Regions from separate parts of the Butyrivibrio sp. AE3003 genome, predicted to be linked through region 2. Evidence: a T-box and tRNA genes for the amino acid it is inferred to sense, from the RefSeq annotation. Region 2 holds a T-box; the other holds one or more tRNA genes.
What was found. The T-box of region 2 lies ahead of tyrS (tyrosine--tRNA ligase). A T-box ahead of a tRNA ligase gene usually reads a tRNA of that ligase, here a tRNA-Tyr.
Positions count from the first base shown of each region.

Region 1: it has a tRNA-Tyr gene. The T-box ahead of tyrS (tyrosine--tRNA ligase) is inferred to sense a tRNA for this amino acid. The anticodon was not compared.

Region 1 covers NZ_JMLX01000001.1:2,520,066-2,532,358, reverse strand. The annotation lists rRNA gene CD00_RS0112160 (16S ribosomal RNA) at 219-1,763, shown strand; rRNA gene rrf (5S ribosomal RNA) at 1,835-1,952, shown strand; tRNA gene CD00_RS0112150 (tRNA-Ile) at 1,960-2,033, shown strand; rRNA gene CD00_RS0112145 (23S ribosomal RNA) at 2,259-5,124, shown strand; tRNA gene CD00_RS0112140 (tRNA-Asp) at 5,200-5,273, shown strand; tRNA gene CD00_RS0112135 (tRNA-Val) at 5,306-5,378, shown strand; tRNA gene CD00_RS0112130 (tRNA-Thr) at 5,409-5,481, shown strand; tRNA gene CD00_RS0112125 (tRNA-Tyr) at 5,488-5,569, shown strand; tRNA gene CD00_RS0112120 (tRNA-Met) at 5,700-5,773, shown strand; tRNA gene CD00_RS0112115 (tRNA-Phe) at 5,780-5,852, shown strand; gene CD00_RS0112110 (HD domain-containing protein) at 6,038-6,643, shown strand; gene CD00_RS19440 (aminotransferase class V-fold PLP-dependent enzyme) at 6,624-7,214, shown strand; gene CD00_RS20890 (hypothetical protein) at 7,192-8,076, shown strand; gene pyk (pyruvate kinase) at 8,120-9,529, shown strand; gene CD00_RS0112095 (guanylate kinase) at 9,529-10,122, shown strand; gene CD00_RS0112090 (YaaR family protein) at 10,204-10,644, shown strand; gene CD00_RS0112085 (DNA polymerase III subunit) at 10,657-11,724, shown strand; gene CD00_RS0112080 (PSP1 domain-containing protein) at 11,702-12,293, shown strand, end outside.
Region 2 covers NZ_JMLX01000001.1:1,012,768-1,025,060, forward strand. The annotation lists gene CD00_RS19120 (hypothetical protein) at 1-286, opposite strand, end outside; gene CD00_RS0104910 (heavy metal translocating P-type ATPase) at 337-2,247, opposite strand; gene CD00_RS0104915 (cation transporter) at 2,270-2,488, opposite strand; gene CD00_RS0104920 (ArsR/SmtB family transcription factor) at 2,566-2,925, opposite strand; gene CD00_RS0104925 (hypothetical protein) at 3,100-3,603, opposite strand; gene CD00_RS0104930 (hypothetical protein) at 3,849-4,811, opposite strand; gene tyrS (tyrosine--tRNA ligase) at 4,912-6,132, opposite strand; T-box leader at 6,215-6,467, opposite strand; gene CD00_RS0104940 (NAD(P)H-dependent glycerol-3-phosphate dehydrogenase) at 6,533-7,555, opposite strand; gene plsY (glycerol-3-phosphate 1-O-acyltransferase PlsY) at 7,573-8,226, opposite strand; gene der (ribosome biogenesis GTPase Der) at 8,229-9,557, opposite strand; gene CD00_RS17280 (radical SAM protein) at 9,570-10,928, opposite strand; gene CD00_RS0104960 (ribose-phosphate pyrophosphokinase) at 11,119-12,293, shown strand, end outside.

The sequences.
Region 1 (12,293 bases), 1.5 Mb from region 2:
TTCATAAAAACTTTGAAAAAAGTTTAAAAAAGTTCTTGACAAAGCATTTCAACTATGTTATTATGAATGAGTTGCGGCGCTGAGCTGCAAGAACTAAGAACCTTGACAAATAAACAGTAATGCAACCCTGAAAGATTCCAAGAGAATAATTCAGAAAAATGTAAATTAACGGACAGAACGAAAAGCCAAGCTTAAGTTCTTAGCCGGATTAAACTTTTAAACGTGAGAGTTCGATCCTGGCTCAGGATGAACGCTGGCGGCGTGCCTAACACATGCAAGTCGAACGGAGATTTAACGCTGATGAAGCTTCGGCAGATTCTTGTTAAATCTTAGTGGCGGACGGGTGAGTAACGCGTGGGCAACCTGCCTCATACTGGGGGATAACAGCTGGAAACGACTGTTAATACCGCATAAGCGCACGGTATCGCATGATACAGTGTGAAAAACTCCGGTGGTATGAGATGGGCCCGCGTCAGATTAGCCAGTTGGCAGGGTAACGGCCTACCAAAGCGACGATCTGTAGCCGGCCTGAGAGGGCGGACGGCCACATTGGGACTGAGACACGGCCCAAACTCCTACGGGAGGCAGCAGTGGGGGATATTGCACAATGGAGGAAACTCTGATGCAGCGACGCCGCGTGAGTGAAGAAGTATTTCGGTATGTAAAGCTCTATCAGCAGGGAAGAAAGACTCGTAAGAGAGATGACGGTACCTGACTAAGAAGCCCCGGCTAACTACGTGCCAGCAGCCGCGGTAATACGTAGGGGGCAAGCGTTATCCGGATTTACTGGGTGTAAAGGGAGCGCAGACGGCTTAGCAAGTCTGAAGTGAAACCCCACGGCTCAACCGTGGGCTTGCTTTGGAAACTGTTAGGCTAGAGTACTGGAGAGGTAAGCGGAATTCCTAGTGTAGCGGTGAAATGCGTAGATATTAGGAGGAACATCGGTGGCGAAGGCGGCTTACTGGACAGCAACTGACGTTGAGGCTCGAAGGCGTGGGGAGCAAACAGGATTAGATACCCTGGTAGTCCACGCGGTAAACGATGAATACTAGGTGTTGGGTGTCATAGACATTCAGTGCCGTCGCTAACGCAATAAGTATTCCACCTGGGGAGTACGTTCGCAAGAATGAAACTCAAAGGAATTGACGGGGACCCGCACAAGCGGTGGAGCATGTGGTTTAATTCGAAGCAACGCGAAGAACCTTACCAGATCTTGAGATCCGGATGAATACAGGGTAATGCCTGTAGCTCTTCGGAGCATCCGAGACAGGTGGTGCATGGTTGTCGTCAGCTCGTGTCGTGAGATGTTGGGTTAAGTCCCGCAACGAGCGCAACCCTTGTCCATAGTAGCCAGCAGTAAGATGGGAACTCTATGGAGACTGCCAGGGATAACCTGGAGGAAGGTGGGGATGACGTCAAATCATCATGCCCCTTATGATCTGGGCCACACACGTGCTACAATGTCGTAACAAAGGGACGCGACCCCGCGAGGGTGAGCAAATCTCAAAAATAACGACCCAGTTCGGACTGTAGGCTGCAACCCGCCTGCACGAAGCTGGAATCGCTAGTAATCGCAGATCAGCATGCTGCGGTGAATACGTTCCCGGGTCTTGTACACACCGCCCGTCACACCATGGGAGTCGGAAATGCCCGAAGCCGGTGACTTAACCGTAAGGAGAGAGCCGTCGAAGGCAGGTCTGATAACTGGGGTGAAGTCGTAACAAGGTAGCCGTAGGAGAACCTGCGGCTGGATCACCTCCTTTCTAAGGAAAAGAAGCGGAATCGAAGTAAGGAGTTGTATTACTGTCTAGTTGTCAAGAAGGCAACAAACATTTCCGGTGGTGATGCGCTATGGGGTAACACCCGTTCCCATCCCGAACACGACGGTTAAGACCATAGCGGCCGAAAGTACTATGTGGGCAACTGCATGGGAGGCTAGGTGGCTGCCGGATTTAAGAAGGGCTTATAGCTCAGCCGGTTAGAGCGCACGCCTGATAAGCGTGAGGTCGGTGGTTCGAGTCCACTTAAGCCCACTGGGTTTTCTTCTTTGAAAACCGATTTGTACCTTGAAAACCGAATACTGAATGAAAGATTTTAATCAGAAACTACGATTAAAAGACATCGAAAAATCCAGAAACAATCAAGATTTTAGTAGATATAAAGTGATAACGCTATATCACTTATATCAGAGAATAGTTATCGAAAGATACGACTGATTCTATACAGCTAACCGCTTACCGGAGACGGTAAGTAAAAATGGTTAAGCTATGTAGGGCGCAGGGCGGATGCCTTGGCACTAAGAGCCGAAGAAAGACGTGATAAGCTGCGAAAAGCTGCGGTGAGATGCAAATAATCTATGACCCGCAGATATCTGAATGGGGCAACCCGGCAGAGAAGACCTCTGTCACTTTAAACTGAATCCATAGGTTTAAAGAGGGAACCCGGTGAACTGAAACATCTAAGTAGCCGGAGGAAGAGAAAACAAAAGTGATTCCGTAAGTAGCGGCGAGCGAACGCGGAAGAGCCCAAACCAGGAAGCTTGCTTCCTGGGGTTCGGACTGTATAATCGATGGAAGTTGCTAGTAGAAAGGGAATGGAAAGTCCCTGCCAGAGAGAGTGAAAGCCTCGTATACGAAAGCGACTGAAGCGAGACAGTATCCAGAGTAGGACGAGACACGTGAAACCTTGTCTGAATGTGCGGGGACCACCCCGTAAGGCTAAATACTCCTTAGTGACCGATAGCGAATAGTACCGTGAGGGAAAGGTGAAAAGGACCCCGGGAGGGGAGTGAAAGAGAACCTGAAACCCTGTGCCTGCAAGCTGCGAAAGCACTATCTAAATGAAGTGTGATCGCGTACTTTTTGTAGAACGGTCCGGCGAGTTATGTATGGAGGCGAGGTTAAGCACTTAAGGTGAATAGCCGAAGGGAGACCGAGTCTGAATAGGGCGACTAGTCTTTATACATAGACCCGAAACCGGGTGATCTATCCATGGACAGGATGAAGCGGCCGTAAAAGGCTGTGGAGGTCCGAACACACATCCGTTGAAAAGGGTGGTGATGAGCTGTGGATAGGGGAGAAATTCCAATCGAACTCGGAGATAGCTGGTTCTCCCCGAAATAGCTTTAGGGCTAGCCCTGTATCAAACCTTTTGGAGGTAGAGCACTGAATATCCGCGGGGGCTTCACCGCTTACCAAAGATTATCAAACTCCGAATGCCAATAAGGTGATGAACAGGAGTCAGACTACACGAGATAAGTTGGGTAGTCAAAAGGGAAAGAGCCCAGATCTACGGCTAAGGTCCCAAAGTACGTGTTAAGTGGAAAAGGATGTGGGATTTCATAGACAGCTAGGATGTTGGCTCAGAAGCAGCCACACATTCAAAGAGTGCGTAATAGCTCACTAGCCGAGAGGTCCTGCGCCGAAAATTACCGGGGCTGAAACACGACACCGAAGCCTAGGGATGGTATGTATCTACGGGTACATATGATCGGTAGGGGAGCATTCACAGGGGCGTAGAAACTGTACCGAAAGGAGCAGCGGAGCGCTGTGAAGAGAGAATGCCGGAATGAGTAGCGAGATGAAGGTGAGAATCCTTCAGGCCGAATATCCAAGGATTCCAGGGTAAAGCTGATCTGCCCTGGGGAAGTCGGGACCTAAGCTGAGGCCGAAGAGGCGTAGGCGATGGACAGCAGGTTGATATTCCTGCACTTGTATATATCAGAACTGTGGGGACGCAGGCAAAAGGGATGAGCCGGGGAAGGAAGAACCGGTCCCGCAAGGGGGAACGAATTTTAGTAGTGAAGCATCAGATATGACTGCCAAGAAAAGCCACTATAGCGTATATACAACCCGTACCGTAAACCGACACAGGTGGATGAGGAGAGAATCCTAAGGCCGACGGGAGAAGCATTGTTAAGGAACTCGGCAAAATGTCCCCGTAACTTCGGGATAAGGGGAGCCTGAGCAATCAGGCCGCAGAGAAGAGGCTCAAGCAACTGTTTAGCAAAAACACAGGTCTATGCGAAACCGAAAGGTGAGGTATATGGGCTGACGCCTGCCCGGTGCTGGAAGGTTAAGAGGAGAGGTTAGAGCAATCGAAGCTTTGAATTTAAGCCCCAGTAAACGGCGGCCGTAACTATAACGGTCCTAAGGTAGCGAAATTCCTTGTCGGGTAAGTTCCGACCCGCACGAAAGGCGTAATGATTTGAGCACTGTCTCGGCAATGCACCCGGTGAAATTGAAGTACCAGTGAAGATGCTGGTTACCCGCGCCAGGACGGAAAGACCCCATGGAGCTTTACTCCAGGTTGATACTGGGGTCCGGTATTATATGTACAGGATAGGTGGGAGACTATGAGTATGTGGCGTCAGCTGCATATGAGTCGCTGTTGGGATACCACCCTTATGATGCTGGGCTTCTAACCAAGGACCATTACCTGGTCCGGGGACAATGTCTGCCGGGGAGTTTGACTGGGGCGGTCGCCTCCGAAAGAGTATCGGAGGCGCTCAAAGGTTCCTTCAGAATGGACGGAAACCATTCGTAGAGTGCAAAGGCAGAAGGGAGCCTGACTGTGACACCGACGGGTGGAACAGATACGAAAGTAGGACTTAGTGATCCGGTGGTATGAAAGTGGGATTGCCATCGCTCAACGGATAAAAGCTACCCTGGGGATAACAGGCTTATCACTCCCAAGAGTTCACATCGACGGAGTGGTTTGGCACCTCGATGTCGGCTCATCGCATCCTGGGGCTGTAGCAGGTCCCAAGGGTTGGGCTGTTCGCCCATTAAAGCGGTACGCGAGCTGGGTTCAGAACGTCGTGAGACAGTTCGGTCCCTATCCGGCGCGGGCGTAGGATATCTGAGAGGAGCTGTCCTTAGTACGAGAGGACCGGGATGGACGGACCGCTGGTGTATCAGCTGCATCGCCAGATGCATAAGGCTGGGTAGCCACGTCCGGACGGGATAAACGCTGAAGGCATCTAAGCGTGAAGCCCCCCTCAAGATGAGATATCCCTGCTTTAGCAGTAAGACCCCTTGTAGAGTACGAGGTTAGATAGGCACAAGGTGTAAGCATGGTAACATGTTCAGCTGATGTGTACTAATAGGTCGAGGGCTTATCCAAAAGATAGGTGTATAGATAAATCTGGAAGAGATAATTCAGTGTTCGGTTTTGAAGGTACAAAACCTTAAATAATATGGCCCGGTGGCTCAGCTGGTTAGAGCGCCGCCCTGTCACGGCGGAGGTCAGGGGTTCGAACCCCCTTCGGGTCGCTCAAACTAAATATTGTTTGAATAAAGAGAACGGGATCTTAGCTCAGCTGGGAGAGCATCTGCCTTACAAGCAGAGGGTCACAGGTTCGAGCCCTGTAGGTCCCATTTTTCTTCTTACACAATTCGTGTGTGTAAGCCGATGTGGCTCAATTGGCAGAGCAGCTGATTTGTAATCAGCAGGTTAACGGTTCGAGTCCGCTCATCGGCTCTATATGGATGGCTTCCCGAGTGGCCAAAGGGGACAGACTGTAAATCTGCTGCAAATTGCTTCGGTGGTTCGAATCCACCGCCATCCATTTGTGCAGAGCACTTAACGAGTGTACGAGTTTAGTGCGAGCCATGGGTGAACACTTAATGAGGTATTATCGAGTTTAGTGTGAATCCCAATTCAATACGATTCGTACGAGGTACGGATTTTTATAATGACGCGGGGTGGAGCAGTCTGGAAGCTCGTCGGGCTCATAACCCGAAGGTCATAGGTTCAAATCCTGTCCCCGCTACTACATGCCTAGATAGCTCAGTTGGTAGAGCAGAGGACTGAAAATCCTCGTGTCGTTGGTTCGATTCCGACTCTAGGCATCTTTTTTTATTAATCGAATATGCTTTATCTTGACTCAGTTGACAATATTGTTTACTGAGTTTTTTTACGTATTTCATTAGATTTTATTTTTTTTTCTTCTTTTTGTGCTAAGATAAATAATATTATTTTACGAGTTATATATAAAGTATTACAGTTATAGAAGTATTTTTCATCAAGGAGTTACATGTTTAAGCTTAACGAAAACGATAAGATAGCAATTAAGACTGTTCTCGATATAAAGGAATATAACGAAGAGAACTTTGATCCAAATATATTAGATCAATTAGAGAATGACCCTATGATTCTTTCTTTACTTAAAAAATATGGTAGTGAGCTTTTAGGTGATCAGAGGTATTTGCAATTGACAAAATTTATACAGCACGGTGATGTGACTGTTTATCAGCATTGTATTCATGTAGCGCTTTGCGCACTTAAGTTTGATGCAAGATTTAATACGGGAGCAGACCTTAGATCTCTTGTCAGAGGAGCTCTTTTACATGATTATTTCTTGTATGATTGGCATGATGGAAGTGCTCCGGGAAATATTCACCCCAAGTTACATGGATTCTATCATCCTGGTATAGCACTTAAGAATGCAGTAAAGGACTATAATCTCTCAAAGAGAGAGAAAGATATAATAAAAAAGCATATGTGGCCGCTTACAATTAATCCGCCCAGATGCAGAGAGGCATGGATAGTTTGTGTTGCGGACAAATATGCTTCTACACTTGAGACGCTCAAGTTGAAGAAGGGAATAATCGCAATCGACTATGCAGAATCTTTACAATAAGCTCATTGAGCTTTCAGAGAGCGGGCAGTATCCGTTTCACATGCCCGGACATAAAAGAAACATTGAGAGCACCCCGTTAAAGGGTGCTTTTCGTTGTGATATTACAGAAATTGATGACTTTGATAATCTTCATGATGAAGAGGGAATTATCCTTAAGGCTGAAGAACGCGCAAACAGGCTATATGGCGCGTATAGGACGTACTTTTGTGTGAATGGAAGTACGGCAGGCGTGCTTGCGGCGGTTTCAGCGGCTGTAAAGAAGGGTGGAACAATTCTTGCCGCAAGGGGAAGTCATAAATCTTTTTATCATGCGGCATTTCTAAGAGAGCTTGATATCAAATATCTTCCCGATAAATCCGATGACGAACTTAAAATTCCGGGAACTTATACACAAGAGGATGTGGAAAACTTTCTTGATGAAAAGGTTGAAGCGGTGTTTATTACATCGCCCACATATGAAGGCAGATGCTCGGACATAAAAGGGATAGCACATGCGTGTCATAAGCGAGGAATCCCACTAATAGTGGATTCTGCCCACGGTGCGCATTTTGGATTCGGAAAAAAAATATGATAAAGACGGAGAGTATGATTCCGTTCCTAAAAACACAATTAATCTTGGAGCGGACATAGTTATCCACAGTGTCCACAAAACTCTTCCGTCAATGACGCAGACTTCGCTTGTACATATTTCTGAGAATGAGGAGCTTTCTGATAAAGTTAAGAAGTATCTGAGAATATATCAGACAAGCAGCCCGTCATATGTTTTGATGGCTTCAATAGATCTTTGTATGCAGGAGATGGAAGAAAACGGAGATTGCTATATAGAAGCTCTTTTAGACTACAGAAACAGAATATCCTACAAGACAAGATCGCTTAAGAACATTGTAATACCGGGACGTGAGATGATAGACGATCCTGCCAAAGTTGTGATCTGTGATAGTAGCGGGACAATGACAGGAAAGCAGATATATGGTATACTTCGGGAGGAATATAATCTTCAACTTGAGATGGCGGGAGATAAAATTGCGCTTGCCATTTTGTCAGGATGGGATACGACTGAAGGTATCGACAGGCTTATAGAAGCAGTCTCGGAACTAGATGAAAAAATCCAGAAAACTAAGATAAATACCGGAACATCTGTAAATGATCCAATTTGCAAAAAAGGATTTACAGAATATCCCAATGTTATAATGAAATTGAGCGAAGCATGGGATAGACCTACTGAGGAAACTCTGCTTAAAGAGGCAAAAGGAAAAGTGGCCGGAGATTTTATAAATCTTTATCCGCCCGGAATTCCGCTTATTGTGCCGGGAGAAGAGTTTTCAGAGGAACTTATTCAGGATATTTGCGGATATATTGAAGAAGACTTAAATGTTCAAGGCGTGATTTCTGAGCCCAGTGGGACGGGCTTTTACGTAAGAACAATAAAGTAATATACAAATGGCGAACTATTTTTTATAGCAAGAAAGGAATTACATGCGCAGAACCAAGATAATCTGTACAATCGGACCGGCAAGTGAGAATGAGGATAAGTTACGTGAGATAATGCTTGCGGGTATGAACGTTGCACGTTTTAATTTTTCTCACGGATCACATGAAGAGCACAAGAGAAAATATGACAGAATAAAGAAACTTCGTGAAGAACTCAATCTTCCTATAGCAGTTATGCTTGATACAAAGGGACCTGAGATAAGACTCAAAGATTTTGCCAATGGCAAAGAGGAGCTTGTTGCAGGCCAGAAGTTCACTCTGACTTCAAGGGAAGTTGCCGGAACTAAGGACGAAGTTTCAATTACATATAAAGAGCTTACATCCGATTGCAAAGAGGGAATGACAATCCTTCTTGATGACGGACTTATTGAGCTTAAGGTTGATGAAGTAACAAAAGAAGATATCATCTGTACCGTAGTAAACGGCGGACCTATATCCGATAAGAAGGGCGTAAATGTTCCCGGAGCAAAGCTTACAATGCCATATCTTAGTGAGCAGGACAGAGGTGATATCGAGTTTGGATGTGACCAGGGATTTGATTTTGTTGCAGCTTCTTTTGTCAGAACAAAAGAGGACGTTCTTGATGTCAGGAAAATCCTTGATGCAAAGAACAGCTGCATGAAGATAATTGCAAAGATTGAAAGTACACAGGGTATTAATAACCTTGAGGAAATTATTGATACAGCGGACGGAATCATGGTTGCAAGAGGAGACATGGGTGTAGAAGTTCCTTTTGAAGATGTTCCGGTTATCCAAAAAGAGATGATAAAGCTAGCGGAATCAAAGGGTAAATATGTTATCACAGCAACACAGATGCTTGATTCCATGATCCATCATCCAAGACCGACAAGAGCAGAAGTAACAGACGTTGCGAATGCTATATATGACGGAACAACAGCAATCATGCTTTCTGGCGAGACTGCTTCGGGAGATTATCCTGTAGAAGCGGTAAAGACAATGGCTAGAATCGCAGAGCGCACCGAGCAGGATATTGACTACGTCGGAAGACTTAAAAAGAGAGATTACGCTCCTTCCGATTCTACAACAGCTATTTCACATGCGACATGTAATATCGCGACTGAAGTCGGTGCAGACGCAATCCTTACTGTATCAATGTCTGGATTTACAGCTGCAATGGTATCAAGATATAAGCCAAGCTGCAGGATAATCGCATGCACAACTAAGCCTACGGTTTGCAGACAGACTAACCTCATGTGGGGAGTAACACCTCTTCACATCAGACAGGAAGATACAACGGACGAACTCTTTAAAGAAGCAATCAATTCCGCAAAGAACGCAGGACTTCTCAAGGAAGGCGATAAAGTAGTACTTACAGCGGGTGTACCTCTCGGAATACCCGGAAGAACCAATATGATACGTGTTGAGGAGCTCTGATGGGAAAAATATTTCTTTTAATGGGGAAAAGCTCGTCTGGAAAAGACACTATCTATCGTGAACTCATGAGAGAAAAAGATTTGGGACTTAAAAAAGTTGTCTCTTACACTACAAGACCCATGCGTGAGGGCGAAACAGACGGTGTTCAGTATCTTTTCAAGAATGAAGAAGAGTATAAGCAGCTTAAGGCAGATAACAAGATAATCGAAGAGCGCGCATACAACACCAAATGTGGCATTTGGAGATATTTTACGGCTGATGACGGACAGATCGACTTAAGTGACGGCGACTATCTGATAATCGGTACACTTGAGTCCTATTGCTACATAAGAGATTATTTTGGAAAAGAAAATGTGGTGCCTGTTTATATAGACACAAGCGCAAGAACAAGGCTTGAGCGCGCAATGCATCGCGAGGATGAGCAGGAAAATCCCAGATATGACGAGATGTGCAGAAGATTCCTTGCGGATGAAGAAGATTTTAGCGAAACAAAGCTGTCGGAAGCGAAGATAGAAAAACGTTTTGAGAACAATGCTGAGATTGACGACTGTATTAAGGAAATTACTGAATACATAGCGCAGAAAATACGATAAAATATATGTAGAAGCATAAGTGTGCCGGAACATTGAATCTATAGTAAGTGCGTCGGCATACCGGATTAAGAGGTGCGCGGCATGGATATCAAAGTAAACAATATCGGTCAGACAGCTCAGGTTACAGGGCCGGAACAGCCCAAAGAAGCAAATGGCGATTTTAAGTTTATGCTTACTTCCAAGCTCGAGGATACAGGGCTTGCGGAGAGGCTTAATCTTATGTTGCAGGATATTGTTCAACAGGGCGAGAGAATTGCGAAACGCAACGACATCAAAGACATGCAGCGTTACAGGATTCTTATTAAAGATTTTATGAATGAAGTAGTATCAAGGTCTCATGCTTTTTCACGTGAGAACTTTCTGGACAGAAAGGGACGCCATCGCGTGTACGGAATAATCAGGCAGGTTGATGACGAACTTGATGCTTTGGCAAAAGAACTTGTTAAAGATGAAAAAGACAACATAGGGATACTTGCAAAAATAGGTCAGATACAGGGGTTATTGCTGGACATATTTACTTAAAGAGGAGTGAAAATGGCGGATTTTTCCGAGATTATCGATCAGGGGCAGCTAAAAGAACACATGCAGAATGCTCTTTTGGCGGATAAAATATCTCATGCATACATAATATCCGGAGAAGTCGGCTCGGGAAAAGAATTTGTGGCAAGAATTTTTGCCAAGGCACTCCAGTGCGAGAACAGAGAAGAGCGGGACGGATACACGGAAGCGTGCAACACATGCCCATCCTGTGTAAAGGCACTAAGTGACAGCCATCCCGATATAATAACGATAACTCATGAGAAGCCGGGAAGTATAGGTGTTGACGACATCAGACAGAAACTACGCGATGATGTTGTCATAAAGCCATATGAGAGTAAGCATAAAGTGTACATCATCCCGGAAGGCGAAAAGATGACACCGGCAGCACAGAATGCGCTTCTTAAGACGCTTGAAGAGCCGCCGTCATATATAGTCATAATAATTCTTACAAGCAATATCAATGCTTTTCTGCAGACAATCATAAGCAGATGCATAGTACTGCCAATGAAGCCTGCTCAGGACGATTCTATCAAGAAATATCTTATGGAAGAGTGTCAGGTGGTGGATTATAAGGCGATGCTCTGTGCGTCTTTTGCGAGGGGAAATGTCGGAAAAGCGCTGGAACTTGCGTCAAATGAGCGTTTTGAAAACCTCAAAGATTCCACGATTGAGCTTATATCTAAGTTAGAGCGGCTTGAGATCCACGATATCATGGACAGGCTGCATACTCTGCTTGCGCCTTTGGAAGAAGACGCCAAGACAGCGAAAAAAGGAATCGACTCAAAGAACTTTGAAGACTTTATGGATATTCTCGTTTTTTTGTTCAGGGATATGCTTGTCTACAAGGCGACTGAGAATCCCGATCACTTGATTTTCACTGATAAGTTGTCGTATATTAGAAGTGTTACAGTTAACATTTCATATGAAAAACTGAACGAAATAATAAAAACAATGGATCAAGCGAGAAATCGCATAAACTCCAATGTTAATATAGATCTTGTACTTGAGCTTATGCTCATTGCAATTAAGGGGTACATTTATGACAAGAGTAATCGGCGTTAGATTCAGAACAGCCGGAAAGATATATTTCTTTTCACCGGGAAAGTATGTGATCAAAAAAGGCGATCACGTAATCGTAGAGACAGCCCGTGGAGTTGAGTACGGAACAGTAGTTGGAGAGCCCAGAGAGGTGGAAGACAGCGAGGTTGTCAAGCCACTCAAATCGGTGCTTCGAACAGCAAGTACTAAAGACGACGAGCAGGAGAAGGCCAACAGGGAAAAAGAGAAAGAGGCATTCAAGATCTGTCTTGAGAAGATCAAGAAGCACAATCTTGAGATGAAGCTTATAGACGCTGAATATACCTTTGATAATAACAAGATTCTCTTTTACTTTACTGCGGACGGCAGAATAGATTTCAGAGAGCTGGTAAAAGATCTCGCGGCTGTATTTAAGACAAGGATTGAGCTCAGGCAGATCGGCGTAAGAGACGAGACCAAGATTATCGGTGGTTACGGTATTTGTGGAAGAACACTTTGTTGCCACACTTACCTTTCCGATTTCGTTCCCGTTTCGATCAAGATGGCCAAAGAGCAGAGCCTTTCCCTTAATCCGACCAAGATTTCCGGAGTTT
Region 2 (12,293 bases):
ACGGCTCAAATCCACACTCACAGATAACATTTCCGTTTCTTAGAGCCATGAATTTGTGCATCTTACATTCTTTGTTCTCGGCAAGTTCCCTTAATAAAGACGTAAAAAAAGCAGAACTGACACCCTGCGATTCAGGCGAACATCTTTTTAGCTTTTGTTCATCATTTGCACTAATGGTGCTGAATTTCGGTTTTTGTGCAACATAATCAACCTTGCTGATCTCGCCGGTTTCGCCGGTAGCAATCTTTAAAAGAAGCTCTCCTATGTCAAGTCCTGCTTTTGCCATTATTCTGTTTCCTCCGTCAGAGCCCGGATCTTTTTTATGATAAAAAAATATTATATCTTCTCTGTCTTAAGCGCTCTCATGGAATTCAGAATAGCTATTACGGCCACTCCGACATCTCCGAACACCGCAATCCACATCGTTGTAAGTCCCAGTGCTCCCAAGATCAAAATGATGACCTTTACGGAAAGCGCAAATACAATATTTTCTTTCACGATCCTGATAGTCTTGCGGGCAATAGCAATAACCGAAGGTATCTTGTTGATATCATCATCCATGATAACAATATCCGCAGCCTCAATGGCCGCATCACTTCCAAGTGAACCCATGGCTATTCCGACATCCGCTCTCATAAGGACCGGAGCGTCGTTAATTCCATCGCCAACAAACGCAAGCTTACTACCATTATCCTCTGATGAAAGCATTTTTTCAACCCGTTCCACCTTATCTGCAGGTAGAAGCTGTGAAATAACTTCATCTATACCAAGCTTCCTTCCGACATCTTCGGCAACATCTTTCCTGTCACCCGTAAGCATGACTGTCTTTGCAACGCCAACCTTCTTGATGCCTGCAATCGCAGCTTTGGCTGTATCCTTTATAACATCAGAGATAACAACATATCCCTTGTATTCTCCGTCATATCCTACATAGACAATTGTTCCGGATACAGAGTCAGCTTCCGCAAAAGAACTTATGGCATTTTCGTTCATAAGCTTTGAATTGCCAAGAAGAAGCTTTTTTCCATTATAAAGAGTCTCTATTCCTCTTCCTGAGATTTCCTTTGTATCAGCTTCGCTTATGCTGCTTCTGTCTATGTCTTTTTTGCCCGACTCATTAAGATAAGCAGTAAATACAGACCTTGCGATCGGATGATTTGAGAATGCTTCACCTGTAGCCGCCATATCAAGAAGTTCATCTCTCGAAATCTTTGCCACGTTCGAAGATACAACATCTGTAACTTTGAACTCGCCCTTGGTAAGTGTTCCCGTTTTGTCAAAAACGACCGTCTTTATACCCGACACAGCTTCAAGGAAATTACTTCCCTTAACCAAAACACCAATCTTGGAAGAAGCTCCGATTCCGCCAAAGAATCCAAGCGGAACAGATATTACAAGCGCACATGGACAAGAAACAATAAGAAAGATACAAGCTCTTTTTATACTGTCAGATAAAGCCAGTTGTCCGAGAATCGGCGGTATGATCGCAAGAAGGAGTGCTCCTATTGTAACCACGGGAGTGTAATATCTTGCAAATCTCGTAATGAAGTTCTCCATACGGGACTTCTTATCGCTCGCATTCTCAACAAGCTCCAAAATCCTTGAAACGGTTGAATCTTCATATGCCTTAACGGCTCTGATCTTAAGAATTCCTTCGCCGTTTACGCATCCGCTAATAACATCAGAGTCTTTTACAACTCGTCTCGGAACAGATTCGCCTGTAAGCGCTGCCGTATCAATAAAGGACTCGCCCTCGATAACAACACCGTCTACAGGAATCTTCTCACCGGCTCTTACAAGTAATGTGTCACCGATCTTTACTTCAGAAGGGTCAACTTCATTCACTTCACCGTTCTCGCCGACAATATTGGCAATCTCAGGTGCAATGCTCATCATCTCAGTGATGGACTGGCGCGACTTTCCAACAGCATAGCTCTGGAACAGTTCTCCGATCTGGTAAAAGAGCATTACCGCAACCGCTTCGGGATACTCTCCGATACCAAAAGCACCAAATGTAGCGATCATCATAAGGAAGTTCTCATCAAAAACCTGTCCGTGACTGATATTTACTGCCGACTTTTTAATTACGTCGTAGCCGATCATCACATACGGAACGAGGAATATGAGGAATTTCACGATAAGCGGAACATTTTTAAGCAAGCCTGTCTTTTCAAGAATAAGTAATACCGTAAATATTCCAAGTACAATAAGTATTCTGTTTCTTGTTTTCTTTTGCTTCTTAGTCATAGTGACATCTCTTCTTTCTTAATTAAGCGCCCTCTATCTCACAATCGGGCTCAACCTTCTTGCATGCCTTAACAGCCTTGTCAAAAACATCATCAAATACATCATCTGCTGCTTCAAGAACAAACTTCTGAGTCATAAAATTAACTCTGGCATTTACAACGCCTTCGATTTTCTTAACAGCTTCCTCCATCTTTGCAGCACAGTTTGCGCAATCAACTTCACACTTAAATGTCTTCTTCATAATAAATATCCTTTCTCCTCTTGGGATGAATTTTATAAATTTATGTATGCATACGCATGCCAAATTACAGTTCCCGATTACTCATTTATATGGCTCATTCCCTGAGCGATAATCGTTCTCACATGATCGTCAGCCAGATAATAAATGATCGACTTACCTTCGCGCCTGTTTCCTACAAGCTTACTCTGCTTCAAAATCTTCAGCTGATGCGATATCGCCGACTGAGTCATGTTGAGTGTCTCAGCTATATCACATACGCACATTTCAGATTCAAACAAAGCAAACAAAATCTTGATTCTGGTCGAATCTCCAAATACTTTAAAGAGTTCAGCCAGATCATAGAGTTCATCCTCCGGAGGCATTTCTTTCCCAATTCTGTCTACAAGCTCTCTGTGAACATTATGTACTTCGCAGTGTTCTACATCATTTATAGCCATTCGCTTTTCCTTTCATTTAAACATATGAATAACTGTTCATATGTTTAATATAAAACTACCGCATCGGTTTGTCAATATCGATGCGGTAAATTATTAATCGCAATTAAATTAAAATAGGACATTGCACTAATAACCTTAGGGCAACGTCCTATTTTCGTAAGTTATCAATTTATTTTAGAGCTGAAAAGCTTTGCCCGCTGCATAAGCCAAAAGAAAAGATACAATAGATATACCAAGGTAAAGCAATACACAGAACAATACTTTGGTTAATGTGTTTCTCTTCTCATCAGCAGAAATATTTGCTGATGCATATGCTCCGATTGCTGAAGTAGCACCTCCAAGTGCACCTCCGAGAAGCACAAAGAAATTTACAATATATAAAACCACAAAGACATAAACCCACTTCGGCAGCTGAATAGTTTTGTACTCTTCACCTGTTTCTACATTTCTTCCGTTATATACAAGTACCTGCTTATTTCTGACGCAAAGTTTTGCAATTTCCCCATTGCCTAAAGGAATATCAAATACTCTCTCAGCAAAATTGCTTTCAGGCGATTTAAATGCCATCACCTTGGTTTCAGGACTACCGTTGACAGACACTAATCTGTTTTTATTTAATGTAATCCTGACCGGCATACCGGTAGATGTATTAAATAACCACTCTCTTGTCTTTGCCATTTACAAACTCCTCCCTTTTAATAACAATAATCTCTCTTTCTTCATTTCTATTATTACAATAATTTTAATTATTTAACAACAAAGTAATAACATATTATCATACCATTCACCCTAAATCAACAATAAATTGTATAAATTATAAATATATTTACGCAAAAACATGGGCTGTTGCGCAATGTTTGCGCAACAGCCCATAATTAACGCTTTTATACATTTTAATTAATAATTATACATATTATTTCAACTTATTTTTCTTCATCATCAAACTCCCTGCTGATATCTTCTTTCCATTCATCTATATCTAGCTTACTGAGACCAATCTCATCAGCTCTTTTTAGCATACGTTCTTTGAGTTCTTTTTTTGAATAGAACTTATAACCGTCATCAATAAACGATTTTTTTATCCATGTATCAACGAAGCCCTCATCTGTACACATAGAGTCTTCACTCTTAGCATCACCATACATACCAAAACTATAAACAAGAAGTTGATTATTATTGAGCACATCCTCATCCTCTATGCCTGCCATTCCCAAATCAAGCGCCAGATAATATTGACAAGTATAAAAAAAATGATATCTCGCATCTTTATCAAGATAGCCATAATCATATATGGCAAGAGATGCTCCGGCTTTTCCAAAGCCACTGACATAACCGTCTTCACATATTCCTTCATAGAATTTCTCACCGGATTCAGAAACATATCGAATATAAAGTTCGCCACCTTCATCTTTTAAAACAAAACCAAAACCATACTCACTTTTGCTTACCCATATCAACAATTCTTTTTCGCCGTCACACCCACAGTCTATATATCTATAGTCAGAATCACATGGATTCTCACGAAGACTGGTGCTATCTGATGCAAGCTCTTTCAACTCCTCAAAATCGTATTCCTTTTTTTCTTCACTCTCGAATACATAATCATCACAATCAACTTTTGCCTTTTTTTCATTGTTCAAAAAAGCTGTATAATTTCCGCTTTTATCATCTTTTGCCTGCTGATAACGCTCATGGGAGATAAAAGAGGATGCATCATTTTCATTATCTGAAGCTTCCGTACCGGCATCATCAGCAATAGACATATTCGCAACAGATATATCTGCAACAGACGCACCATCAGATACATTTGCCTTCTCTTCATCAATCTTTCCACATCCCGTCAGCATAAGCACAATGGCTAATATTGTTATGACTAAAGGCTCCATATGTACCTCTTTCGTATAATTTTTAAGTAATTTACTTGATACAAGAATAAAGAGCCTATGAAAAATATTTTTCCTATTTTTCACAAGCTCTTCAATTATATTATGCAGTAACTTTCTTAAATGACTTCTTTCCTTTCTTTACCATAACTCCGTCAGCAAAGAAGTCCTTATTGTAAGTAGTCTTTACGTCTGTAACCTTTGCATCCGCTACAGTTACACCGCCCTGCTCAACTGCACGTCTTGCTTCGCTTCTTGTATTGCAAAGTCCTGCCGATACAAGAACCTGAAGGATATCAACAACACCGTCTCTGAAGTCCTCTTCTTTAAGTGCAACAGCCGGAACATTATCCATATTTCCGCCGCCTGCAAAAAGAGCTCTTGCTGCATCCTGAGCTTTCTGAGCTTCTTCCTTGCCGTGTACAAGAGATGTAAGCTCAAATGCAAGAATTTCCTTCTTCTCATTGACTCTTGAAGGATCCCATTTTTCCATCTCAAGGATTTCTTCAATAGGAATAAATGTAAGCATCTTTATGCACTTATCTACATCAGCATCTGCTACATTTCTCCAGTACTGATAGAAATCGTAAGGAGATGTCTTCTTGGGATCGAGCCATACGGCATTTCCTGCTGTCTTACCCATCTTCTTACCCTGAGAGTCTGTAAGAAGAGTAATTGTCATAGCGTGCGCATCTTCACCGAGCTTTCTTCTGATAAGCTCTGTTCCGCCAAGCATGTTGCTCCACTGATCGTCTCCGCCGAACTCAAGGTTACAGTTGTACTTCTGGAACATGTAATAGAAGTCGTATGACTGCATGATCATGTAGTTAAATTCAAGGAATGAAAGCCCTTTTTCCATTCTCTGCTTGTAGCACTCGGCTCTGAGCATATTGTTAACTGAGAAGCAAGCACCAACTTCACGAAGAAGTTCAACATAGTTAAGGTTAAGAAGCCAATCTGCGTTGTTGACCATCATAGCCTTTCCTTCTCCAAACTCAATGAAGTTCTCCATCTGTTTCTTGAAGCAGGCTGCATTGTGATCGATATCTTCTCTTGTAAGCATCTTACGCATATCGGTTCTTCCCGAAGGATCGCCGATCATTGTTGTACCGCCTCCGATAAGAGCTATAGGCTTGTTTCCGGCCATCTGAAGCCTCTTCATAAGTGTAAGTGCCATGAAGTGACCGGCTGTAAGTGAATCAGCCGTACAGTCAAATCCGATGTAAAAAGTTGCCTTTCCTTCGTTTACAAGATCTCTGATCTTTTCTTCGTCAGTAGTCTGAGCGATGAGGCCTCTCGCCTGTAATTCTTCATAAATCTTCATTTTTCCCTCCTGTATTTTCCGATTGCGAAGTGCTCTATATATTGGAATACAAAATTAAAGTCCTCCGCAACCAACAATGATTGCGAAGGACGAAATAATCGTGTTACCACCTTCATTCGTATGCAGCTCACACTACATACCTCAGCAAGTACGGTCTCACATAAAGCGAAACGATACTCTTCCGATATAACGGTCAGTCCCGTCGAAGCCTACTATAATTTCCGCCTCGCAGCTCACGGAGGTATTCACGATTACTCTTAACATACGCCTCTCACCAACCGGCTATTCTCTGTTGTCAGCCTGTAATCACTACTTATTCCGATCATTGCCTTTTTTGTATAATATGAAATTTTAGTAGCATAATGATATTATGTCAAATACTTTTTAAACAAAAAGCCATTCACCATTCCAGCATATTGTTTTCTGTCTTCTTATCTCTCATCATAAGGTCTTTTACAGCCTCCTCAAGAGATTTTCCGTCAAATAATATCTCATTAACCGCCGTGATTATAGGCATTTCAACCTCATATTTTTCAGCAAGCTTTAGTGCTGCTCTGGCGCTGTAAACGCCTTCAACAACCATGTTTACTTCATCCATGGCTTCTTTATATGTTTTTCCCTGACCGATAAGAATACCGGCGCGTCTGTTACGTGAATGCATCGATGCACAGGTTACGATAAGATCACCGATTCCTGAAAGTCCTGCAAAAGTTTCAAATTTTCCGCCCATTGCCATTCCAAGCCTTGAGATCTCAGCGATTCCTCTTGTGATAAGCGCAGCCTTTGCATTGTCACCGCAGCCATAGCCGTCAGCAATTCCCGCAGCAAGCGCAACGACATTCTTAAGTGCCGCACCGATCTCGATTCCAAGCATATCGGGACTGATATATACTCTGAGAAAAGAATTCATAAATATATTCTGTATATATTTTGCAATCTCTTTTTCAAAAGCACCGACTACAAGTGTAGTAGGCATGCTCTTTCCGACTTCTTCCGCATGAGAGGGGCCTGAAAGAACACATACATTACATCCCGGTATCTCATCGAGAATGACATCGGACATGACCATAAGCGAATCTTCTTCGATTCCCTTACTGCAATTAACAATGATCTGTCTGTGCTCTTCACTCTCGTTAATGAAAGGCTTCATAAGCCTTATAGTTTCACGCATATGAGCCGAAGGAACGACTACAACAATGATATCTTTGTCCTTTACGGCTTCTTCCATACTTGATGTGTATTTAACGGATTCGGGAAGTTTTACTCCCGGAAGTTTAGCTTCATTACCGTGATATAGCCTGAGCTTTTCAACAGACTCGTCACTTCTGGACCAGACAGTAACATCATGTCCGTTACCCGCCAATACATAGGAAAGCGCAATACCCCAGCTTCCCGCACCAATTACACCAATTTGTATACCCAAAAAAATATTCCTCCTGATCAGTCGACCTTATTCTTTTTTGAAATATAGGTCTTTCTTTCTGTACCTGAAATAAGCTTCTTTATATTGCTTCTGTGTTGATAAAAAGCAAGCGCCGTAAGAAGTGCAACTATCACATACATCTCATTAAGTGCACTCTGCGAAAGATTTCCGAGAAATCCCATCTGTCCGAATATAACATACTGCACAAGAAAACATGCATAAAGGCAGAGACTGCTGAGTGACACGAAATGTGTAATGTTAAAAGGGCCAAAGAAAGCAATAAGTCCAACAAGAACAAACTTCCAACCCATTGCGATGATATATCCCGCAGTGCAGGCAATTCCCTTTCCGCCCTTAAACTTTAAGAAGAACGGGAAGTCATGTCCAAGCACAGCTCCTGCGGCTGTATATATCATATAGAAGTATCTGTAGTCCGGATTGCTTCTTCCAAAAAGAAAATAAGTAACAATTATAGCCAATATGCATTTAAACATATCGCCAAACAAAACTATAAGTCCCGCCTTGGCTCCCATAACTCTGAGTGTGTTTGTTGTTCCCGCGTTCTTACTTCCGACGCTTCTGATGTCAACGCCCTTCATTTTTCCGTACAATACAGCTGTCTGAAAAAGGCCAAATACATATCCTACGATCAAACAAACTACTCTTTCCATTTTTACTTATCCTCTTTTCTCTCTCTTATTATAAATCTAAGGGGTGTTCCCTTAAATCCGAATGCTTCTCGGATCTGATTTTCTATATATCTCGTATAACTAAAGTGCATGAGCTTTTTGTCATTTACGAAGATAACAAAAGTCGGCGGCTTAACCGAAGCCTGAGTGATATAGTAAAGCTTTAATATCTTACCCTTATCACTAGGCGGCTGCTGCATAACAACTGCCTGAGTCATAATCTCGTTGAGAACACCTGTAGAAACTCTGAGCGCATGATTTTCGCTTACAATATCTATCATGTCATAAAGCTTCACAAGTCTCTGACCTGTCTGGGCAGAAATAAAGATAATCTCTGCATAGTTCATAAACGCCAGGGTATTCCTGATGTTCTTGGTAAATTCCTTAACGGAATGATTATCTTTTTCAATAAGATCCCACTTATTAACAGCTATTATTACGGCTTTTCCGCTCTCATGCGCAATTCCCGCGATCTTGGCATCCTGATCCGTAACCCCGTCCTCGGCATTGATAACAAGGATGGCAACATCAGCTCTCTCAACAGCTCCGACGGTACGGAGTATCATGTAATGCTCAAGTTCGTCCTTGACCTTACTCTTTCTTCTAAGTCCGGCCGTATCGATAAACGTGTACTTCTTACCGTTGTATTTAACATCGGTATCGATGGCATCTCTCGTAGTTCCCGCAATGTCGGAAACAATGAGCCTGTTCTCGCCGATAAGCTTATTGATAATAGATGACTTACCTACGTTGGGCTTACCGATAATTGCAATCTTAGTTGTGTCATCTTCCTCATCATTTGTTGAATCTTTGCTGAAGTGACTTACGACTTCCTCGAGAAGATCGCCTATACCAAGTTTATTGACAGCAGAAATCGGGAAAGGCTCACCTATTCCGAGATTGTAAAACTCGTATACATCAAGTGAATCCCTGCTGTAACTGTCAACCTTATTTACACACAAAACAACAGGCTTTCCCGATCTTCTCAGCATATCAGCCACTTTGGAATCAGAATCGGTAAGTCCCTGCTTTACATCAACCATAAATAAGATAACATCGGCCGTATCTATGGCAATCTGCGCCTGTTCTCTCATCTGAGAGAGAATAATATCTTTTGAATCAGGTTCGATACCACCGGTATCAATAAGAGTGAAACTGTGATTAAGCCACTCAACATCCTGATAAATTCTGTCTCTTGTAACACCGGGAGTGTCCTGCACAATAGCAATCCTGCTTCCCGCAAGAGCATTAAAGAGTGTTGATTTTCCGACATTTGGTCTTCCGACCACCGCTACTATATTTTTTCTGCTCATGTGTTTTCCTTTTTAATATGTATTATCAACCGGAACACCGAATAGTAATGCGGCAAGTTCATGCCCGTCGCATTTTGATATTCCAATCTTTATATCAAGCTCTTTTTCTATATCTCCGACCTTAACATCATCAAGAAGATAATCCTCGCCGCTTCTTAAAAGATTTTCCGGAAGATACAGTGTTGTTCCAAGCTCTTTGTCTTTTAACTGCTTTATAATATCCTGTCCCGTAAGAAGTCCGGAAACAGTAATCCTTTCGCCAAAAAATTCATTGACTATTTCATAAACATGAATCGTAAGGCCCTTGCACACTTCCATCGCTCTTTCAGCCATCTGCTTTATACAAGGATATACAAGCCTTCCTGTCGCAAGTGATATTTCTCTTTTTACCGAAGCAAGTTCATCCGGATAATTACTGATAAGAGCATCAAGTGATTCACCGAATTCATCGAGAAGAAGTCTCATCATTCCGACACCGTTCTCATATTGAATGTATCCGTCATAGCGCTCAGCTTCGGGGAAGTCCCTTCCTGCAAGGAAATACCATTCATCGCTTGCATGTATGAAATGTATGCCGTGCTCATCATACACTTTTTTCTGCCATTTTTCTATCAGATCTATGACAGCACACGCATCCTCGTACTCAAAAGGTTCAAGCGGATACAGCCCGTCCCTGTATTTGGAAAGCCCAACGGGAACAACCGATACGCTCTGCAGATTTGGGATGTACTTGGTAAGATCGGAGATCGATCTCTCAAGTTCGGCTCCGTCATTTACTCCCTTGCACAAAACGATCTGGCCGTTAAGCTCAATTCCCGTTCCCGGTGCACATAGTCTGTCCACCTTTTTAAGAGCCTCGCCGGCAAATCTGTTTCCAAGCATTTTGCATCTGAGTTCAGGATTGGTCGTCTGAAATGAAACATTGATAGGTGAAAGATGATACTTCAGGATTCTGTCGATATCCGCATCGGACATATTGGTCAGTGTGACATAATTACCCTGCAAAAAAGAAAGTCTGGAATCATCATCTTTAAAGTACAAAGTATCGCGCATGCCCTTCGGCATCTGGTCTATAAAGCAAAAGATACACTTATTGCTGCAAGACCTGTAGTTATCCATGAGTCCGTTGTCAAACTCTATTCCGAGATCCTCATCAAACTCCTTGTCGATGTCAAGGAGCCACTCCTCACCATCACTTTTCCTGATAAGAACTTCGAGATGTTCATCCTGCACAAGATACTGATAATCAAATATATCCTGAATATCCTGATCGTTAATCTTAAGCAGTGTGTCGCCCGGCTCAATATTCAGTTCTTCGGCAATACTGCCCTCATCGACTCTGCCGATAAGGTGCCCCTTCTTTGAAACCATCAAAAAATAACCTCATATTCTGCAGGATCGGCGTTACCGCTTACGCCTACACATGTGCGGTAACGAAATCCTCCGATAATGTATTATATATGAAATTCCTTGACTTGTCAGTAATCATAATGATAAAACAATATAGGAAGTTAAATGCTTCATAAAATATAAACTTCATATTCCGAAGAAAGGAACAAATATGCCAGATTTTTCTAAACTGGAAACTTCTATTCCGGTAGCTCCGCTTAATTTAATTGTTATGGACTCAGCAAAAGAGCTGGGTGACAGCGTAGATCATTATATCGCGGAGTTTCGCCACAATCTTTACAAAATGCCTGAAAACGATCCCGCATTTCACGGCTATGTCAAGGACAGCTACAAGATAAAATACTGTCTTGACCGTTTCGGAAGCGGCGAAGCAAAAGCTGCTATCAATGAAAGCGTCCGCGGAAACGACGTCTATATTCTTACCGATGTCTGCAATTACAGCATTACTTATAAAATGTATAACTACATAAATCACAAATCTCCCGACGATCACTATCAGGATCTTAAGAGAGTTATCGGCGCCCTTACGGGAAAGGCCAAGAGAATCAATGTCATCATGCCCTTCTTATATGAAGGAAGACAGCACAAGAGAAACGGCATGGAATCTCTCGACGCGGCTCAGATGTTTAAAGAGCTGTATGACATGGGCATTTCAAACTTCATCACTTTTGATGCTCATGACCCGAGAATCTCAAACTCAAAACCTCTCGGAGGATTTGACAACTTCCTAGCTTCATACCAGTTTATGAAGGCACTTCTCTCACACATTGATGACCTTATCGTAGACAAAGATCATCTCACTGTAATCAGTCCTGATGAAGGAGCTCTCGACAGAGCCGTATACTTTGCAAACGTTATCGGCGCAGATACAGGTATGTTCTATAAAAGACGTGACTATGCCCACGTTGTAAACGGAAGCAATCCTATCGTTGCACACGAATTCCTTGGTTCTGATATTTCAGGAAGAGACGTTATCATCATCGATGATATGATCTCATCGGGATCAAGTATGATCGACACAGCCAAGCAGCTTAAGAGCATGGGTGCTAAGCGAGTATTTATCTGCACTACATTTGGTCTTTTCACAAACGGAATGGATAAGTTTGATGAGGGATATGAAAAGAAATACTTCGATGCGGTAATTACTACAAACCTTACATATATGGATTCCGAAATAACAACAAGACCTTATATATTTATTGCCGACATGGGCAAGTTCCTTGCAACGATCATCGACTTCTTAAATCACGATGCCACAATGCAGAGCGTTAACATGCCTACAGAAAAAATCCGCGAGATCGTCGGTAAGTACAATTCAGGATGCAA